DNA from 3 places in the Bacillus sp. CGMCC 1.60114 genome. Region 2 is predicted to be linked to each of the others. Evidence: riboswitches for the same ligand, from Rfam matches in the RefSeq annotation. Region 2 holds a riboswitch; each other region holds the start of a gene.
What was found. Region 2 has a riboswitch for thiamine pyrophosphate ahead of tenA (thiaminase II). Riboswitches for the same ligand answer to the same signal wherever they lie in the genome.

Region 1 (4,880 bases), on a different contig from region 2:
CAATATTTCTAACCCAACTGTTCCTTGTCCAGCAATAACAAGCTCATCATCAAATGGATGTACAAACGTCGCTCCTGTTCGTTCCTTTAAATCAAGTGCATATGCTAATGCTTCATCAAATACATTCCCTTGCAATTCAACATTAGCTCCGTAACGCTTTGTCGCAAGTATCTTACTAAGCGGGGCTCCTTTTGGCATAACAATCGTACAAGGAATACCGAGCATATTACTAGAATAAGCTACACCTTGTGCATGGTTACCAGCTGATGCTGCCACAACTCCTTTTTGCAATTCTTCTTTGCTAAGTGAAGTCATTTTATTATAAGAACCACGCACCTTAAAAGAACCCGTCTTTTGCAAATTTTCTAGTTTTAAGTATATTTCATTATGAGATAATTCACTAAATGTACTGGAGTAGTCTAACGGTGTTGTATGTACAATCCCCTTCATTTTTTCATGAGCAGCTATAATATTTTGTAACGAAATCATGTTTTCGCCTCCGAAACGATATATATTCATACACGTTAGTTTAAGCTACACAGTTTGTTTTATACGACAAAAAGAACCATTTCTCACGTTAGAAATGGTTCTTTTCATATATTAGCTTATTATTTTCTTACTAACTCGGCTAATTTCTTCGTACTATTATAAGGAGAATCTGCTAAGCTAATTGCAGAAATAATAGACACCCCGTCCGCACCTGCTTCAACGACAGAAGCAGCATTTTCAATTGTAATTCCACCAATACCGACAATCGGAATTTCAATGCCACTTTCGCGGAAGAAACGTAATCCTTCCGTTCCTTGTACTGCTTTTGCATCTTTTTTCGTATTTGTTGGAAAAATCGGTCCTACCCCTAAATAATCCGCGCCATTTTCAATCGCAAACCGTGCTTCTTCTATTGTATGAGCGGATACACCGATAATTTTATCTCCCATTTTTTCACGTACTGTCTTAATGCCCTCATCATCTTGTCCAACATGAACGCCATCTGCATCTAATTCTAGCGCTAATTCCACATCATCATTTACGATAAACGGAACATTATATTCTTTACATAAAGACTGAAGCTGTTTTGCAAATGCATATCGTTCTTCTCCAGTTAACGCTCCGTCACCTTTTTCGCGATATTGAAAGATTGTAATCCCACCATCAAGTGCTTCTTTCATGACTTGCAATGGATCTTTGCGGCAATTATTGCTCCCCATAATAAAATATACTTGTAATAGCTCGGACATATACTGTTTATCGATGCGCGCCATTTCTCTCATCCTTTCTTACCGAACTTCTTCGACATTCCCATATTGTTCAACGTCTTTTGCAGTAACACTTGCTAACTGATTAAGAAATTCAATTTGGAAACTTCCTGGTCCCTGTTCAGCTGTTTTGTTTGCCGCAATTTCTGCCGCTACACCGTAAAACGTTACTGCTGCGACTGCTGCTTTTACATAGTCTCTTTCGACTGCTGCAAATGCTCCAATCACAGATGTTAATAAACAGCCCGTTCCTGTTACTTTTGTTAAAATGGGATGACCGTTACGAAGAATGAATGTTCTTTCTCCATCTGTTATAACGTCTTCTTTTCCAGTAATAACAATAGCGGTATCTAGCTGCTCTGCTGCTTGTTTCGCAATTGAAACAACATCACCGTTTCCTTCCCCTGCATCAACACCTTTAATCTCCCATTTCTCATCAATAACATTTGCAATTTCCGCTGCATTGCCACGGATGATTGCTAGTTTCACTTCACTTGGAATATGTCTCGCAACTTCTGTTCGATACAAAGTTGCACCAGCACCAACAGGATCAAACAAAACTGGTACATTGTGTGTATTTGCTGATTTCCCAGCAATGAGCATCGCTTCTACTTCTTCCGGGCGAAGTGTTCCCATATTTAAAACAAGCGCTCCAGCAATGCTTGCCATTTCAGCTACTTCTTCTTTCGCATATGCCATCACAGGCGATGCACCTAATGCGAGTAAACCATTAGCTGTAAAATTTGTCACAACAACATTTGTAATATTATGAACGAGTGGATTTCTTTCTCGTACTGTTTCAATTACTTGTGCAATTTCTTCGATTTTCATATTTGTCCATCTCCTTTTCTAATAATGGGAGATATAGCCAAAAAGACACTTTGCGCATGCAAAGTGTCTTAATATATGCTTTCACACTCTCCCTACGCTGGCATTATCCAACAGGTTCAAATGGTCAACGACAGATTAGCCGTACTCTCAGTTTGCATCCGCAAACTCCCATGTGTTTTATTATTCATCTAATTCAGAGTCTACTCTTATTCTCTCAAAATCACAAGTTACATTTTGTTATGAAAATTCTTCTCCTCTTAACTAACCAAAGATATAGAGTATTTCATTCATAACAATGGATGCGAATCTTCGGAATAACTGAATCCAAAAGGGATGTATGCTATAGTTAACTTACGGAAATTCGAAAGGATGTTTGAAATATGGCAAAAAGTGTTGTAATTGCTGAAAAACCTTCTGTTGCACGTGATATTGCACGTGTATTGAAGTGTGATAAAAAAGGAAATGGTTATATTGAAGGCAGTAAGTATATCGTTACTTGGGCTTTAGGGCATCTCGTTACATTAGCAGATCCAGAAAGTTATGATATGAAATATAAAAAATGGAATCTAGAAGATCTTCCAATGCTACCTGAACGCTTAAAATTAACAGTAATCAAGCAGACTGGCAAACAGTTCAATGCTGTTAAAAGTCAACTGACTAGAAATGATGTAAATGAAATCATCGTGGCTACAGATGCAGGAAGAGAAGGAGAATTAGTCGCTCGTTGGATTATTGATAAAGTTAAAATTAATAAACCTATTAAACGTCTATGGATTTCATCTGTTACTGATAAAGCAATTAAAGATGGCTTTGCAAACTTGAAGCCTGGTAAAGCATATGACAATTTATATGCTTCAGCTGTCGCACGTTCGGAAGCCGACTGGTATATCGGTCTTAACGCAACACGTGCATTAACTACAAGGTTCAATGCACAACTAAATTGCGGTCGTGTACAAACGCCTACTGTGGCGATCATTGCGGGTCGTGAAGACGAAATTAAAAACTTCAAAGCGCAAACATACTATGGTATCGAGGCTCAAACAACAGACAAGTTAAAATTAACTTGGCAAGATGCGAAAGGCAATAGTCGTAGTTTCGATAAAGAAAAAATCGATGCGATTGTAAAAAAACTAGGAAAACAAAATGCTACTGTAGTGGAAATTGAGAAAAAGCCTAAGAAGTCGTTTGCTCCTGGTCTTTATGATTTAACAGAACTACAACGTGATGCGAATAAAATCTTTGGTTATTCTGCAAAAGAAACGTTAAATATTATGCAAAAACTGTATGAGCAGCACAAAGTACTAACATACCCTCGTACAGATTCGCGTTATATCTCATCTGACATCGTCGGGACACTTCCAGAACGTCTGAAAGCTTGCGGAGTAGGTGAGTATCGTTCTTTAGCTAATAAAGTCTTAAATAAACCAATAAAAACTTCTAAAGCGTTTGTTGATGATAGTAAAGTAAGTGATCACCATGCAATCATCCCAACAGAAAGTTATGTAAACTTCTCAGCTTTCACAGATAAAGAACGCAAAATTTATGATCTAGTTGTAAAACGTTTCTTAGCAGTTTTATTCCCAGCCTTCGAATACGAGCAACTAACGCTACGCGCAAAAATTGGCGATGAAAACTTCGTCGCGCGCGGTAAAACAATTGTTAATTCTGGCTGGAAAGAAGTATACGAAAATCGCTTTGAAGATGACGATGCAGTAGACGATTTAAAAGAACAGATTTTACCTCGCATCGAACAAGGCGATACATTAAACGTGAAACTAATTGCCCAAACATCAGGTCAAACAAAGCCACCTGCACGCTTTAATGAGGCAACATTACTTTCAGCAATGGAAAATCCTACAAAGTACATGGGCACGCAAAATAAACAACTTGCAGACACGTTAAAATCAACCGGTGGACTAGGTACGGTTGCTACACGTGCTGATATTATTGATAAATTATTCAATTCGTTCTTAATCGAAAAGCGCGGCAAAGATATTCATATTACATCAAAAGGCCGTCAGTTACTTGATTTAGTACCGGAAGAATTAAAATCACCTACACTAACTGCTGAGTGGGAGCAAAAGCTTGAGGCAATTGCGAAGGGAAAATTGAAAAAAGACGTATTCATTTCCGAAATGAAAAACTACACAAAAGAAATTGTTTCTGAAATTAAATCGAGCGATAAAAAATACAAACACGACAACATTTCCACAAAAACTTGCCCTGACTGCGGTAAACCGATGCTAGAAGTAAACGGCAAAAAAGGAAAAATGCTTGTGTGCCAAGATCGTGAATGCGGTCATCGTAAAAACGTATCCCGCACTACAAACGCACGCTGTCCTCAGTGTAAGAAAAAACTAGAACTTCGCGGTGAAGGAGCGGGCCAAATTTTCGCATGTAAATGTGGCTATCGCGAGAAACTTGCTACATTCCAAGAAAGACGTAAAAAAGAATCAGGCAACAAAGCCGATAAACGCTCTGTACAAAAATACTTAAAACAACAACAAAAACAAGAAGAACCTCTAAATAATGCGTTCGCAGAAGCATTAAAAGGGTTGAAGTTTGATTAAAGCCATACTTAAGGGGCTATTTACTTCTTCTTTAATCTACTGGGTGTAGATTAAAAATAAGGTCGTACTATTTATAAAAAAGATGTACCGTTTTGAATGAGCTGATACGAAAAGAATTCGTGTCAGCTTTTTTTTATATCGTTTATAATAAATAATTAAAAACCCAAAAATTAACATCGGGAGTTAATCATATGAAAAATAACATTCTGTTAATCTTACTATC
Region 2 (4,880 bases):
ACAATAAGAAGAATAGTCATAAAGAATACCGGAAAAATTGCGGCGGCATGTAGGCCAGTAAAAATAATGTTTGTTATTAAGGAGCTTATAATGAACAGTGCAGTATATATGTGTGAAATATGTCGTTTTAATCGAATTTTGAATACTTCCATCAGCACTTCACAAGCAACAAATGCAATAGTGATGCTTAAAAATACAATGTTTGTATTGTAAATTAATAAACAACAAATTAAACCGAAAAATGCTAAATACTCAATAATTAATGGAATATTACGTGTCATCTTCCATCACCTAACTAGGAAAGGAAGCGGATTTACTGCATTTGTTTTTTCAAAATTCCATTCTCCATTATGCAATTCAAAATGTAAGTGTTGGCCATATGAATGTCCTGTATTTCCCATATAACCGAGCAATTGACCCGTTGCTACTTTATCGCCCACTTTAACCGCACGATTTTTCATATGAGCATATACAGTTGTATATAAATTCCCGTTTATATAATGGGCAACAAATACAACATTTCCATAGCTTGTAGAATAATAAGACTTAACAACAGTGCCAGGTGCAGCAGCTTGAATTGGAACATTTCCTGTTGATGCAATGTCTACGCCATAGTGCATTTGTCCCCAACGTACGTCAAATTCTGAGCTTATTTTTCCTTGAGCCGGATATTTAAAGACAGCTGGAATAGCTGGTTTAGCTTGTTTTTGTTGCTGTTGTTGTTGTTTCTGTTGTCCTTGTAGTATATATTGTTGTGCGACATAGCCATATCCTGATCCGAATCGAATTTTATACCATGTGCCAACCTGTCCAACGACTTGTACCTGTGTTCCATTCTTTAAAGAGCCGATAACAGCAGTATTTGTACCAGCACCGCTGCGTACTTTTAATGCTGGGGTAGCAACATAATAAGAGCTTCCGCCTTGTACAGTAACTCCTTTTACTAGTGGCTGAGTTCCGTTAGATAAAAACTCTTTCTTTACATAGCCATTTGTCCCGTTATGTATAATTTTATACCATCCATTTTCTTCTTCTTGAACAGTAACAAATTTCCCATTTGGTAATACATCAATAATTTCAGATTGTGTATTTGGTTCAGAGCGAACGTTTAATGCATCTGCATTAACGATATATTGTTGCTTACCATTACTTGGTTTTGTTAAAGAAATTGCTTCCTTTTTAACATAGCCAGTTTTATTTTGAGTTTGAATTTTATACCATTCGTCTGTTGTTTCAAGAATTGTAACGGGAGTATCACGTACACTGTTTTCAATAACAGAATCTGTTGCTTTAGGACTAGAATACATTTGTAATGTATTCGTTTTTACATAACCAATTTTTGTTTTTGGTTTTTGCTCTGCTGCTACAGTTTGTACAGTGGAATCTGTCATAGATGGGAGCATAGAAGCGACTGCGACAGTAGCTGCTGTTATTGCTGCGGTTTTCATGTTCATATAACTAGAGACCTCCTTATGTAATAATTTGTTATACTCTTAATTATAATATAACAATATTAAATTTGTCTTGTGTGCATAGAAATGTAATACTAAAAAAAATATATGAACATTTTTTTAGCTATAAAGTCATATAATAAAAGGATAGCAGATTTATTAGTATTATGAAAATAGATAAAAGAAATTTGCGTTTTTCTAAATTTACAAAACACATAGAGAATGATGCTGTATTCCGCTCAAAATATTGATATTTTAAGGAGATGTTTTAAGAGGAAAAGCTTCCCATAAGACGTATTTTGGTTTAATTGACCATTTTTGGATTAAAATTAACACATATGGAAATTTGACTTTATAACTTAAAAGAGTTGCCCATGAGATATGGCGATGGTATACTGACTATGTTAAATGAATATAATGCTAGGGGAGCTAGTGTTGCTAGCTGAGAGTAAGACCGTAGTCTTTGACCCTTGAACCTGATCTAGATGATGCTAGCGTAGGGAAGCAATTTGGACGATGTAAATAACGTCCCCGTTTCTTTATGCATAGAAACGGGGATTTTTTATTGAAAATTTAATAGAACACCACTAGGGGTGCTTGAAAGCTGAGAGAGGTAGAAACCTTAACCCTTATAACCTGATCTAGGTGATACTAGCGTAGGGAAGTGGAAACAACAAATGAAGTTTTTTTGTTTGCTGTGGCCACTTCTTATATAGAAGTGGTTTTTTATTTGGAGAAATATATAGGAAGGGGAAATATAGATGACATTTTGTGAAAGGTTATTTGAAAAGGTACAACCTATTTGGGAGAAGAGCCATAATCATCCATTTGTAACGGGTATGGGAGATGGAACGTTAGAGAAAGATAGATTTCAATATTATATTGTTCAAGATTATTTGTATTTGTTAGATTACGCAAAATTATATGCAATCGGTGTTGTAAAAGCAACAAACCCAAAAGTAATGGCGAAGTTTGCTGAACAAATCGATGGGATTTTAAATGGAGAAATGACGATTCATAAACAATACGCAAAGCGTTTAGGAATTTCTGTTGAAGAAATGGAATTAGCAAAGCCATCTGCTATGAATCTAGCATATACAAACTATATGATGTCCGTATCACAGAACGGTACACTTGCTGAGTTAATTGCAGCGTTGCTTCCGTGTATGTGGAGTTATTGGGAAATTGGAAAGCGTTTAAATGATATTCCAGGAGCACGCGACCACGAATTTTTTGGTGAATGGATTCAAGGGTATAGCTCTGAAGAATACGGAAATCTTTGTGTATGGTTAATTGATCTATTTAATGAAATTACAATTGGGAAAACAGAAGAAGAATTAAATCGTTTAGAAGAAATCTTCTTATATTCCAGTCGTTTTGAATATTTATTCTGGGATATGGCATATCGTAAGGAGATGTGGGGTTTTGAGGAGCAAGAACATACTACAATTTCATAATGTTTCCTTTCATTATGATGAGAAGCAGATTATAGCGAATCTTGATGCTGCAGTACAACAAGGAGAATTCGTTAGTATTATTGGTCCGAGTGGCTGCGGGAAAAGTACATTGTTTCGGCTCATTACAGGGCTCGAGAAAGCAAACGAGGGCACTGTTGATGTAATAGGAGAAACGAATCACCCTGTTGGATATATGCCACAAAAAGATATGTTACTTCCATGGCGAACGATTATCGAAAATGCAGCATTGCCTCTTGAATGTCAAGGTGTGAAGAAAAAAGAAGCACAAATGCAAGCACAAAAATTATTGGAGCAGTTTGGACTGCAAGGGTATGAAAATAAACAGCCAAAAGATTTATCAGGTGGAATGCGTCAACGTGTATCTTTTATTCGTACGTTGTTAACGGGCGGTGATCTTTTACTATTAGATGAACCATTTAGTGCACTCGATGCATTGACGAAAGCATCTCTGCAGGAGTGGTTGTTTGAACAATGGAAGCATTGGCAAAAAACGATTGTATTTATTACACATGATGTTGAGGAAGCGCTTTATCTTTCCAATCGTATTTTTATCGTAACAGAGCAGCCCATTACATCATTGACAGAACGGATTGTACCTCTTGGACAAGAACGATCTCGAATGGATTTGCATCGCCCGGAAATGTTGGCGTTAAAAGATGAGCTCATTGGGATGTTACAACGGCAGGTACTTGTATGAAAAGAATTGTAGACTATGTTCCAGCTTTTATTGTTACTGCTATTTTTCTTATCGGTTGGGAAGTAGGAGCGAGGATTCTTGATGAAATGTACATTTTACCCTCCCCAAGTGCCATTGTTCGAAAAATATGGGATTTGCGGGATATATTGCTTACAGTGCATTTACCAGCAACTCTTTCTGTTACAGTTATCGGTATTGTCATTTCCGTTGTATTAGGTGTTAGTTTAGCAATGATGATGAGTATGAGCTCATTTGCTGAGAAAGCATTTTATCCATTATTAGTTGCTTCACAAACAATTCCAATTACAGCTTTGGCACCGTTATTTGTTTTATGGTTTGGCTACTCTATTTGGAGTAAGGTTGTTGTCACAGTACTTATTACGTTCTTCCCAATTGCGGTGAATACGTATGATGGCCTCCGCAGTACGAAAAAGGAATGGGAAGAGCTTTTGATTACATATGGTGCAACAAAAAAAGACATTTTCTTAAAATTAAAATTGCCATCCGCACTCCCATATTTTTTCTCTGCTTTGAAGGTGGCTGTGCCATTCAGTGTTATTGGGGCAGCAATGGGAGAATGGCTTGGGGCGCAAGCGGGACTTGGTTATTTTAGTAAACGAATGATGACACAAATGGATGGTGCAGGTGTATTTGCACCAATTGTCTTATTGTCATTACTTGCTATTTTCTTTGTATTATTCATTTCTATATTAGAGAAGAAGTTTATTAGTTGGAGGAAGCATTCATGAAATTATTAAAACGCATTTTTGTGTTTACTTTATTAATTGCGATGATTGCAGGGTGTTCTAGCAACTCGGCATCAGAAAAGAAGAAAGGTGAAAAAGAAGTAACCGTAATGCTTGATTGGTATCCAAATGCAGTGCATAGCTTTATTTATGCGGCAATTGAAAAAGGTTATTTTAAAGAAGAAGGTATAAAGGTAAATGTTAAATTTCCTTCAAATCCAACTGATCCATTAACGTTAGCTGCGGCAGGAAAAGTAACGGTTGGATTATACTATCAGCCGGATGTGGTTATTGCTAGAGCAAATGAAAACATTCCGGTGAAATCTATCGGGGCAGTTGTTCGTTCACCTTTAAATCATGTTGTGTCGCTAAAATCAGCTGGCATTTCTTCGCCAAAAGATTTAGAAGGAAAAACGGTTGGGTATTCAGGAACACCGTTAAGTGAAGAGTATTTAAAAACGATGATTAAAGAAGATGGTGGAAATCCAGATAACGTAAAAGTAGTTGA
Region 3 (4,880 bases), on a different contig from region 2:
TTTTCATTTGTTCAGAAAATGTACGTGCAAGTGTAATCTTTGAAGCTGGCAATAAGAGTCTTTCATTTTCTAGCCCGTAAGGCGTTTCTGCCTCCTTATACGGAACGATATATTTCACGTGATGAAATGGGATGTATAGCATTCGATATACAGGTGAGAGGAAGACAAAATAGTCATTCATAATATGGGTAACATATCCATATAAGAAGTGTTCATGTGATAGCGCAAGTTCAATAAATTGTCCTTTTGCCACTTGCAATGTTTTTCGAAGTGAAATAGTGGATTCACTTGATATGATGTCTTGCGGTAGTAAAGATTCTGGAATTGTTAGGTTATCAAATAATGAGGAATCGATGCTTGGGGTTAAATGTTGAATGTGTAAACTAGAGATATACATGTATTTTTCTCCATCATACAATACAATAATATCTGAGCCTTTATCAATCAAAATTCCTTCAAATGGAATAATTTCCCTAGATAGTGTCACTTCTATGGGCTGATTAATATATTTTTGTAAATGAAGCATAATAATCACCTTTCTCGTAATTACATAATCTCCTCCTTCTAACATAGTGGAAGGAGGGAGATGTTTTAAGGCGCGAAGATTAATTTAACCCAGTAATATAAACATAGTAGTGTAAAAATGACGGTTGGCGGAATGACAAGAAATGTAGTTTTTATATAGGTATCCCAGCCAATATTTACTTTTCCTTTTTTCACAATATACATCCACATTAAGCTTGCTAATGTACCAATCGGGAGTAATAGTGAGCCTATATCACTACCGATGATGTTTGCAAGATAAATGGTTTTCAATGTAATAGGATCTAGTCCCATCTGGGTGAGTTCAATTGTGCCAATCATTAAGGCAGGATGGTTATTAAAAAGATTAGAAAGGATAGAGACTAAGCCGCCCATAACAAAAGTGGCATGAAATAAACTACCAGTGATGAGTGGTTGAAATGTAGCTATGAGTAGTTTGGTTAAACCGATGTTATTAAGTCCATACACAATCACGTACATAGAAAATGCGAAAATTAACACGTACCAAGGGGTTTTTTTAATCATATCATAAGGTGAGATGCGCAGTTTGTACCATCTCCACCCGAGTAAAATAACGGAGCCGGTGACTGCTACAATGGCGATAGAAAACTGAAAGAAAGATGCTATAAATAAGCTGAGGCGAACGCATAAAACAAATAATAGAATGCCAAGCATAAACCTTGTTCGCTTACGATTTTCATCAATTGCGGGACGTGGTTGCAGTGGATGAAAGGGTTTTTTAACGAAATTTTCATCTAAGTATGTCGATAAGACCGGGAGTTTTTGAGGAATTTTCTTTCGAAAAACAATGAGTAATAAAAATGACATAAAGAGGAGGCCTAACGTAGCGGGAACAAACATCATGGCTGTGTGCATGTATAAGTCCATATCAATAATTCTCAAGGCGATTAAATTCACAATATTGCTTACACCAATCGGCGCACTTGATGCAGTAGCGATGAGTGCACCACTTAGTAAGTAAGGTATTTTTTGATCATGTGTGAGTCGTAAATGATGTAACAAAAGCAGTAAAATGGGAGTTGTAATTAAGATGCTACCATCGTTATTGAAGAATAATGTCATGAGAAAACAAAGAAGATTTGTATACCAAAAGAGGCGAATACCAGAGCTTTTTGCTTTTTTAGCAAGTTGAACGGCGCACCAATAAAAAAAGCCGAAACTCTCTAATACGATTGCCATAACAATGGTAGCCATAATTGTTATGGCGGCGCCAATAATTTTTGAGCTAATATCACCCAAGTCGGTAAGAGAAACTGTACCGCTTAAAATGACAATCACTGCACCAACTGTTGCTGGAATTGCTTCATTCATCCCTTTGGGACGCCAAAAGATGATGAGCGTGGTTCCGAGAAAAGCGAGTATGGTTATTGTAGATTGTAGGTTTATCAACTCTTTCACCCCTGTTCTTATAGTGAAAAGTTTGCATAAGACATACGTCCTGCACTGGCTTATATACTATATGTATGAAGTGCGTATTCGGCTTGTACTGAGTGAAATACCCATTTTTTGAATAAGGAAAAGAAATGATATAAATACCTTTGCATTTTTTTAACAATGATGTATGATAAGAACGTAGTAAAAACTTAATCAGTGATAAACTAGGGGTGCCCAAGAGAGTTGGGCTGAGAGAGAAGTACATTGAAACTTCTTAACCCTTTGGACCTGATCTGGTTCGTACCAGCGGAGGGAAGTTAACGGCTTTACATAACAATGCCTTATGTTGCCAGGTCCTATTCTTTATTATGGACCTGGCTTTTTTATTTGAGCATACGTTGGCCGCTAGTTCTCGTCCTGAGCTAAAGAAAAGCGGAGGTTACTTCGCTAAGACACAGGGGAGGAAACACATTTATGAAACAATCTGTTTCAGCTGAGCAAATTGAGTTGAAGTCAAGTTTACCAGGAAGCCAGAAGGTATATGTAGAAGGTACGCGTGAAGATATGAAAGTACCGATGCGCGAGATTGCGCAAAGCGATACAAACGGTGTAGCAAATCCATCTATTCGTGTGTATGATACGAGTGGTCCTTATACGGATCCTGATTACACAGTGGAATTAGAAAAGGGGATTCCAACGCCGCGCCGCTGCTGGATTGTGGAACGCGGAGATGTAGAAGAGTACGAAGGCCGTGAAGTGAAACCGGAAGATGATGGTGTGAAAGTAGCAGCTACACATACGCCTGTATTCCCGCAAATGGGACGTAAGCCGCTTCGCGCAAAAGCTGGGGAAAATGTTACACAAATGCATTATGCGCGTAAAGGAATTATCACAGCAGAGATGGAATATGTGGCGATTCGTGAAGGCGTGGAACCAGAATTTGTACGTAAGGAAATTGCTGAAGGTCGTGCCATTTTACCGGCAAACATTAATCACCCGGAAGCAGAACCAATGATTATCGGACGTAACTTTCATGTGAAAGTAAATGCGAATATCGGGAACTCAGCGGTATCATCGTCGATTGCAGAAGAAGTAGAGAAGATGACATGGGCAACGCGCTGGGGTGCAGATACAATTATGGACCTTTCTACTGGGAAAAACATTCATACGACACGTGAATGGATTATTCGTAATGCGCCTGTACCAGTTGGAACAGTACCGATTTACCAAGCGCTTGAGAAAGTAAACGGGATCGCGGAAGATTTAACGTGGGAAGTATACCGTGATACGCTAATTGAACAAGCGGAGCAAGGAGTAGATTACTTTACAATTCATGCTGGTGTACTGCTTCGTTACATTCCGCTTACAGCAAAGCGTGTAACGGGAATTGTATCACGCGGCGGTTCGATTATGGCTCAGTGGTGTTTATATCACCATCAAGAAAACTTCTTATATACACATTTTGAAGAGATTTGTGAAATTATGAAGAAGTACGATGTTTCCTTCTCCCTTGGAGATGGATTACGCCCTGGCTCAATTGCGGATGCAAACGACGAAGCTCAATTTTCTGAGCTGGAAACATTAGGAGAACTTACGCAAATTGCTTGGAAGCATGATGTGCAAGTGATGATTGAAGGCCCAGGACATGTACCGATGCATTTAATTAAAGAGAATATGGATAAAGAACTCGACATTTGTCATGGTGCACCGTTCTATACGCTCGGACCATTAACGACAGACATTGCACCGGGTTACGACCATATTACTTCTGCGATTGGAGCAGCGATGATTGGCTGGTTCGGTACAGCAATGCTTTGCTATGTAACACCAAAAGAACATCTTGGCTTACCAAACAAAGATGATGTTCGTGAAGGTGTTATTACGTACAAAATTGCCGCGCATGCTGCTGACCTTGCAAAAGGCCATAAAACAGCACATCAGCGTGATGACGCTCTTTCTAAAGCGCGTTTTGAATTCCGCTGGCGTGATCAATTTAATTTATCGTTAGATCCTGAGCGTGCAATGGAATATCACGATGAAACATTACCAGCAGAAGGAGCAAAGACAGCGCATTTCTGCTCAATGTGTGGTCCGAAGTTTTGCAGTATGAGAATTTCGCATGATATTCGTGAGTATGCAAAGGATAATGATTTAGAAACAACAGAAGCAATCTCAAAAGGTATGAAAGAAAAAGCAGAAGAGTTTAAAGAAACAGGCAGTCAATTATATCGATAATTAGAAAGTATCTTTTTGAACACCTCTTAATCTATGATCATGTGTACCCTAACCTAATATAGATAATGGTCCCCCTGCTGCGCGAGAGCAGGGGGATTTTGTTATTCCGTCAAGAATACTCTACATGAAAAGTAAGACGAATCGGAAGGAGAAAAATGAAGCAGAAAATTGTTTCTGCTACTGCATTTATATTACAGATTCTTTTTGTCGTTACATGTATTTTGTTATTGTCACCAAATTATGAGAAACAAATGGATATTATCATAACAGCTGTTGGCACGTTGTTTCTTGTGCTTGGTAGTTTTGGGCTTTCTGTATATTCATTTGCGAAGAAGTGATATTCGAAATTACCGTTTTTCTTTATCATTACATCATATATGTTGCTGGCTTATTTCATATTGGCTTGTATTGAAATTCCACCTTATCTCTATCACCGATTTGTGGAGCGTTAGTATGTATAGAAATAGGAACCTTCCGTATATATTTTGGAGGGTCCCTATCGGCTGTTGGATTTAATGGGCGAAGACGAGTTGCACCCAGTAGTATAGGAGGAAGAGTGTTACGATTGTTGTGAGTGGAATGACAATCAAGGAGACACTCAAGTAATCTTTCCATTTTACTTTGATTTTATTTTGTTTCAAAATATACATCCAAATAAGGGAAGCAAGTGTACCAATTGGTAGTAATAATGATCCCATATCGCTACC

Region 1: it holds a riboswitch for thiamine pyrophosphate, as region 2 does, so the genes downstream of both, thiM (hydroxyethylthiazole kinase) here and tenA (thiaminase II) in region 2, are expected to answer to the same signal.
Region 3: it holds a riboswitch for thiamine pyrophosphate, as region 2 does, so the genes downstream of both, thiC (phosphomethylpyrimidine synthase ThiC) here and tenA (thiaminase II) in region 2, are expected to answer to the same signal.

What each region holds. Positions count from the first base shown of each region.
Region 1 covers NZ_JBHTHG010000005.1:112,188-117,067, reverse strand. The annotation lists gene ilvA (threonine ammonia-lyase) at 1-489, opposite strand, end outside; gene thiE (thiamine phosphate synthase) at 609-1,262, opposite strand; gene thiM (hydroxyethylthiazole kinase) at 1,278-2,087, opposite strand; TPP riboswitch at 2,160-2,269, opposite strand; gene ACFQZ1_RS02805 (DNA topoisomerase III) at 2,468-4,657, shown strand.
Region 2 covers NZ_JBHTHG010000119.1:4,834-9,713, forward strand. The annotation lists gene ACFQZ1_RS25515 (hypothetical protein) at 1-281, opposite strand, end outside; gene ACFQZ1_RS25520 (SH3 domain-containing protein) at 288-1,454, opposite strand; TPP riboswitch at 1,864-1,971, shown strand; TPP riboswitch at 2,031-2,131, shown strand; gene tenA (thiaminase II) at 2,213-2,908, shown strand; gene ACFQZ1_RS25530 (ABC transporter ATP-binding protein) at 2,877-3,626, shown strand; gene ACFQZ1_RS25535 (ABC transporter permease) at 3,623-4,375, shown strand; gene ACFQZ1_RS25540 (ABC transporter substrate-binding protein) at 4,372-4,880, shown strand, end outside.
Region 3 covers NZ_JBHTHG010000112.1:93,012-97,891, reverse strand. The annotation lists gene ACFQZ1_RS18280 (DUF2642 domain-containing protein) at 1-526, opposite strand, end outside; gene ACFQZ1_RS18275 (arsenic transporter) at 592-1,950, opposite strand; TPP riboswitch at 2,155-2,270, shown strand; gene thiC (phosphomethylpyrimidine synthase ThiC) at 2,413-4,173, shown strand; gene ACFQZ1_RS18265 (hypothetical protein) at 4,329-4,511, shown strand; gene ACFQZ1_RS18260 (arsenic transporter) at 4,686-4,880, opposite strand, start outside.